One region of the Pseudoalteromonas sp. CST2 genome, then DNA from elsewhere that is predicted to be linked to it. Evidence: predicted binding sites of a transcription regulator. Region 1 holds the regulator's gene; each other region holds the start of a gene.

Region 1 (2,277 bases):
ACAAAGGAGGTTGCAGAGTTTCTGGGTCAGGGCATATACTTAGGCGCAGAAGTGTTAACGGCAACTGAATACACAACGCCTTTTGGTGTCGTGCAATCGCAGCATGAGCATACGCACAGTGCAATAAAAGGGGTGGTGTATATTCGCCCGCACCATATTGAGCTTGCGCAAAATACGCAGGCCGATAACCCTCAAGGTGTGAGCATTTTAAGCCGTCGGTTTATAGGCTCGGCTTATGTTTACACTGTTGTAATTGCAGAGCAAGAGATTGAAGTTGCCGCACAATATGGCCAGTCATTTGAAATAAATGAGCAGGTTATAATAAAAATAAAACCTCACACGGTGAATTTTTTCGAATCATAACAAATGTGTTATTCGCTGTGTTTTATAAAGCTAAGGAATAACAATGGCGCAAGCGCAATCTGGGATTTGTGCTGAAGCAAACTTACACGGTTTGCATTTATTTTTTAATGTATTTGATGGTCAAGACGAGTCATTGCGCGCAAAGCTTAAGCGCGTAAGCGCAATTGAAGAAGAGTTTAGTGATCAGTTTTCCGAAGCCATGCTCTCTTGCATGGTGGCTATAGGCGCGCAATATTGGCCGCATATACTACCTGAATATATCCCAAGCGAGCTGCAAAGCTTTCCTAATATAAATCACAGTGATTTTGTTATGCGCGTACAGCCATGTGATTTATTCATACAAATTCGCTCAGACCGAGAAGATGTTAATCACCTTTTTGCATTGCAAATATTAAAGTTGTTTTCGCCCGATGTAGAGCTGGTTGAACAAATTCGCAATTTTAGGTTTTTAGATGGGCGAGACTTTAACGGCTTTATTTATGCAGGCGACACCCCACATGGACGCCAAAAACGAATCACGGCACTGGTTAATAACCCCGACAGCTTTGAACACCAAGGCAGCTATATTCATGTACAGCGTTATAAGCATGACCTGAGCGTATGGCAGCATTTATCACTAAGCGAGCAAGAGCATATTATGGGGCGTACACGTTTAGATAACACCTTAATTGAGCCTAAGGTAGATACGAGCCACGCGACTAGAAGTGAGCTAAAAGATGAAAGCGGCCAAGCAATACTGCTTAACCAAAGCATGCCGTATGGCGATGTTTACGAGCAAGGCATGCTAAGTATTACATGCTCTGCATCGGGAAGTGCGTTTGAAAAGGTACTTAACAGCCGCATAGGAAAAGGGGAGTGTTACGACCACTGGCTTGATTTTACTCAAGCCGATATGGGCTCAGCGTTTTTTGCGCCGTCAGTTAGTTTTTTAAAACAGCTTTAAACCGTATCAAATAAAATGCGTACGCGCTCTAGTGTAATGTCTATTTCAGATATTTTTGCTGGTGCAATAAAAATAGTGTCATCTCCGGCAATTGTGCCCAATACACCATCCGCTTTGCCTAGTGAGTCTAATAAGCGGGCAATTAACTGCGCAGCGCCTGGGCTGGTGGTTATAATAATCATCATTTCGTTATGCATAATATCAATAACAAGCTGACGTAGTGGGCTTTTAGCAGTCGGTACGCCCATTTCTGCGGGTAGGCAATAAACCATTTCTTGTTTAGCATTACGAGTACGCACAGCGCCAAACTTGCTAAGCATGCGTGACACTTTACTTTGGCTTATATTGTCAAAGCCTTGCTCTTTTAATGCTTCGACTATTTCGCCTTGCGAGCCAAAGTTCTCTTCTTTTAAAAGTGCTTTAAACGCTTTTACCAGCGCTTCTTGTTTGTCTTGTGGTTGCATAGTCTTTATTCATTTTTGTTATTTATAATGCAAATTCTACACAAAAATGAATAATTATGCAGCAGTTGTTTAGTTAACTTGCCAGTTTGCTGCGATAAACCAACAAAGTTTACAACTATGGTCGAAAATATACCTGAAATAAGCAGGATAAATTTGTTTTTAGTCGCTAATTTCATTATCTTAAGAGCCACAAATATTTCCTACCTCAAATTACGGAGAATTCCAATGAAAGTTGCTGTATTAGGTGCTGCAGGCGGTATCGGTCAAGCGTTGTCTTTATTATTAAAAACAGGCTTACCAGCTGGTTCTGAATTATCACTTTACGATGTTGCACCAGTTGTACCAGGTGTTGCGGTTGACCTATCTCACATCCCTACAGATGTTAAAGTGGCAGGTTTTGGCGCAGACGATTTAAATAAAGCGCTTGAAGGGTGTGATATCGTACTTATCCCAGCGGGTATGCCACGTAAACCAGGTATGGATCGTGCGGATTTATTTAACGTAAAC
Region 2 (2,277 bases), on a different contig from region 1:
TCTTTAACTGCTCTTTTAAGATCAGCAATTTTGTAATCACTTTATGCATGACTTCGATGGCGTTAAGACCACGTTCGGGATTGGAACTATGACCTGAACGGCCAATCACTCTTATAGCCGTGCTCATATGTCCTTTGTGAGTAAATACAGGAGTCATATCAGTAGGTTCACCAATAATACAACGCGCAGGTTTTAAATTAGGGTGCTTACAAATTTGCTGCGCTCCCGCCATGGTGGTTTCTTCATCGGCAGTGGCGAGTATTAAAATAGGTTGTGTTTGCTGTTTTATATCAAGCTCACTAATAGCTTGTAATACAAAAGCAAAAAAGCCTTTCATATCAATACTACCTAACCCATATAAGTTATTGTTATGTTCAGTGAGTTTAAACGGGTCGTGGTTCCAGCGGCTATCGTCAAACGGTACGGTGTCTGTATGGCCTGCAAGCATTAAGCCGCCATCGCCTTCTCCCCGCTTAGCAAGTAGGTTGTATCGGCCTTTTCCACCTTCTAACTCTATAATTTCGCAAGTAAAACCTAAACTTTCGCACCAACGTGCTAGCAACTCTATTACCCCTTTATTACTCATACAAAGCTCATCTTCTATTGCACTAATAGAGGGGGCTGCAATGAGTTGTTGGTACATAGAGATAAATGACGGCAAAGACATAAAAAAATCCAAAATAATTATTCAATTTAATTGCATAACAATATAAAAGTATTTATGATGAATATCAATTCACTTTTTAAGCATAAATATATTAAGTATAGCCATGAAGATAATGCGACGATAATCAACAATTCATTGAGAAAAGTATTAGCTAGCATCTAAGCTAGTGTAAGCGAACACCACACCTATTTAGTAGTAAATTTATAAACGAGTAAAAAATGAATGTAGCGATTATTGGCGCAAGCGGTTATAGCGGCGCAGAATTAGCAAGCTTAGTTGCTAAGCACCCTAATTTAACGTTATCGGGCTGTTATGTCTCTGAGGGAAGTTTAGATAAACATAAATTATTAAGTGATTTATACCCAGAGCATAGAAATCTTCTTGATATTCCTCTACTACCACTGAGCGAATCCGCGTTTGATGACATAAATTCGAGTGCCGATTACATCTGCTTATGTACTGATCACAAAGTAAGTGTTGATTTAGCCCCGCAGTTTTTAGCTATGGGTAAAAAAGTATTCGACCTATCAGGTGGTTACCGCCTTGCTAGCAACGACGACTATGTTACTTACTATGGTTTTGAGCACCAACATCCTGAGTTATTAAACGAAGCAGCCTACGGGTTAGCAGAGTGGAATAGCAGTGCAATTGCCAATGCAAATCTTGTGGCAGTAGCCGGCTGTTACCCAACCGCTGCGCTTAATGCGTTAAAGCCGTTGCAACAGGCAGGCTTGTTGAGTGATGAAAAAGTGATTATTAATGCTGTTTCAGGTGTTACTGGCGCAGGGCGCAAAGCCAGCGTAGGTACTCATTTTTGTGAAGTATCGCTTGCCCCATATGGTTTATTTAACCATCGTCATGGGCCTGAAATTGAACAACACCTTGGCCACAAGGTGTTATTTACACCGCACTTAGGTAATTTTCCGCGTGGAATTTTAGAAACTATTTATGTACAGCTTAAGCCAGGCGTTACCAAGGAAAACGTATCTGATGCTTATCAAGTACTTAAGAACGAGCCGTTGATTCGTTTGTTAGCTGATAAAGTGCCATCTATTAAAAGCGTGGTAAAACAACCGTATGTAGATATTGGTTGGCAGCAGCAAGGCTCTCAACTGATTGTTATGGCAGCGATAGATAATCTATTAAAAGGCGCTGCGGGCCAAGCCTTGCAATGTATTAACTTATCAATGAATTTAGATCACACCACTGGCTTAAAAGGAGCCTTTTAATGAGCACTAAAACGTGGGTAATTAAATTAGGTGGTGCTGTACTTAATACTGAAAACGCGGCAAAAGTTTTGTTTGACGTATTAAGCGCTGATCAAAATAATCAGTTTGTTATTGTTCATGGTGGTGGCTCGTTAGTTGACACTTGGCTAAAACAAGCAGGCTTTGCTAGTGCAAAGCACCAAGGACTGCGTATTAGCCCAAGTGAGCAAATGCCTTACATAGTGGGGGCGCTGGCTGGCTGTGCAAATAAGCAGCTGGTAAGCCAAGCTATTAATGCAGGCCATAAACCTGTTGGCCTTTGTTTGTATGAAGCCGGAGTTATGGCGTCTCAAAAGCTAAAAGCGCTTGGGCAAGTAGGTAAGTGCGAAAGTAATGATGATT
Region 3 (2,277 bases), on a different contig from region 1:
AGAGGCAAGTGTAATAAAGCCATCTTGAGTAATAACATAGCGCGCTGGACGCAGGCCATTTCTGTCAAGGTTACAGGCTGCAAAACGCCCATCAGACATAACAATGCCCGCAGGGCCATCCCACGGCTCCATGTGCATAGAGTTAAAGTCGTAAAATGCGCGTAAGTCATCATCCATAGCACGGTTTTTCTGCCATGCAGGTGGCACAAGCATACGCATAGCACGGAATAAATCCATGCCACCCGCTAAAAACAGCTCCAGCATGTTATCTAAGCTTGAAGAGTCAGAGCCAGTTTCGTTTACAAACGGCGCTGCACTTTGTAAATCAGGAATAAGTGGCGATGAAAACTTATACGAACGTGCACGAGCCCATTGGCGGTTACCTTCAATGGTATTAATTTCACCATTATGCGCTAAATACCTAAATGGTTGTGCTAAAGGCCAACGTGGCTGGGTATTAGTAGAAAAACGCTGATGGAATACACAAATAGCGCTGGTCATACGAATATCAGCTAAGTCTAAATAAAAGTTAGGCAAATCTGCAGGCATCATAAGGCCTTTATAGATAGTCACTAACCCCGATAAACTCGCAATATAAAACGACTCATCCTCTGCTAAACGCTTTTCTGCACGGCGACGTGCTACGTATAAACGTCGCTCTAAATCTTTAGAGCGCCATCCTTCAGGCGCACTAACAAAAATTTGCTCAAAACCAGGTAATTGCTGTGTAGCAATTGGCCCTAGCATTGAAGGGTCAGTAGGCACTTCACGCCAACCGAGTATTTTAAGTGTTTCTTGTTCTAATTCTTCACATAAAACCTGTTTTGCAGCTTGTGCTAAAACGGGATCTGAATTTAAGAAAACCATGCCTACGGCGTAATTTTTACCTAAGTGCCAATTATGCTCACTCGCAATAGCACGGAAAAAACTGTCAGGTTTTTGTAGTAATAAACCACAGCCGTCACCTGTTTTACCATCGGCAGAAATACCACCGCGGTGCTGCATGCGATCAAGTCCAGTAATAGCTGTACGAATAAGCCGATGACTAGCTTGACCATTTACTTGGGCTATTAAGCCAAAGCCACAATTATCTTTTTCTAATGTTGAGTCGTATAACATAGACCCCTCCCTTGCTGCACTGTTAACGTGAATGAACTGCTCGACGATTTGCTAACAGACGCACAAAACTAGCCTCTATAGTAAATAGAGTCAATATTATTTTGAATACATATTCACATTCTTGAATATTTCTCACTTCAAGGCAAGATTTCTTTTTCACCCATAAGTTTTAACATTTAGCGCTTATTTGCGCGTTATTTTTTCATGACACTGGTGTCAATTTTAACACTTTGTAAAAACAAAGGCGTTAAAGCAATACCCTTTACGTAAACGTAAAGCACCAAACTAATGAATAAATATTCACTATTTTCCCACGGGTTCAGTTAACATTTAGATAGTTTAATGCGTTTTAAATAAATTAGAGGTTTAGGATCACGCTTTTTTAGCGTTCATTAGTATAGTTATTAATTGTGGTATCGTTTTTAGTGCAGATGTAGTGAATTTTTATTTAATGCCAATTCGCTTGATTGAGCGAACTATTGTAAGGCTGGAAAAACGTGTTGATAACTGGGCAAAAAACTCGCTATTTAGTTGTTCTAAAAAAGAATTATTTAACGCAGATAGCGACACGTTTAGCCCCGAAAAATGATTACGTCTTATTGCGCATTGATATAAAACTCATATTTTAATTAAAATTCGCGCTTATATTAAGTAGCTTTGTTGATTACTTATCCTGACTAGGTGCACCTAAACGAGGAGCAATGGCTGAGTTTGCTAACTATTGAGCACAGATTAATGGTTATAATCACCCACTGATGGGCTGTTCAAGAGATTAAGACGTAAGAAAGTTAATAGGCACAAAAAAGCCACGTAAAACGTGGCTTTAATAATCTAGCAAAGTAGCAATTACTCTGCGTCAGCTTCTTTATACTTAGCTGCAGTTTCAGTGATCAGTGGCTGTAATTCACCACGTTGAAACATTTCAATGATAATGTCACAACCACCTACTAATTCGCCCTCAACCCAAAGCTGTGGGAAAGTAGGCCAATTTGCGTATGCTGGTAACTCAGCGCGAATATCTGGATTAAGTAAAATATCAACATAGGCAAATGGTTCGCCACATGACATTAGAGCTTGTGACGCTTGTGAAGAAAAACCACAATTTGGTAATTTAGGCGACCCTTTCATGTAAAGGATAATTGGGTTTTCTGAAATCTG

Evidence for each region. The regulator ArgR, encoded in region 1, controls arginine synthesis, uptake and breakdown. The targets are predictions, from matches to a motif close to ANTGAATANNTATTCANT.
Region 2: a site for ArgR is predicted at 724-741, ahead of argC (N-acetyl-gamma-glutamyl-phosphate reductase). Genes of this name have one in related genera too.
Region 3: a site for ArgR is predicted at 1,220-1,237, ahead of gltB (glutamate synthase large subunit). Genes of this name have one in related genera too.

What each region holds. Positions count from the first base shown of each region.
Region 1 covers NZ_JAQREO010000001.1:157,801-160,077, forward strand. The annotation lists gene PSH41_RS00710 (ABC transporter ATP-binding protein) at 1-363, shown strand, start outside; gene PSH41_RS00715 (Dyp-type peroxidase) at 407-1,306, shown strand; gene argR (transcriptional regulator ArgR) at 1,303-1,770, opposite strand; gene mdh (malate dehydrogenase) at 1,996-2,277, shown strand, end outside.
Region 2 covers NZ_JAQREO010000010.1:116,594-118,870, reverse strand. The annotation lists gene argE (acetylornithine deacetylase) at 1-667, opposite strand, end outside; gene argC (N-acetyl-gamma-glutamyl-phosphate reductase) at 886-1,896, shown strand; gene argB (acetylglutamate kinase) at 1,896-2,277, shown strand, end outside.
Region 3 covers NZ_JAQREO010000008.1:148,611-150,887, reverse strand. The annotation lists gene gltB (glutamate synthase large subunit) at 1-1,119, opposite strand, end outside; gene PSH41_RS12330 (hypothetical protein) at 1,556-1,708, shown strand; gene PSH41_RS12325 (Grx4 family monothiol glutaredoxin) at 1,966-2,277, opposite strand, start outside.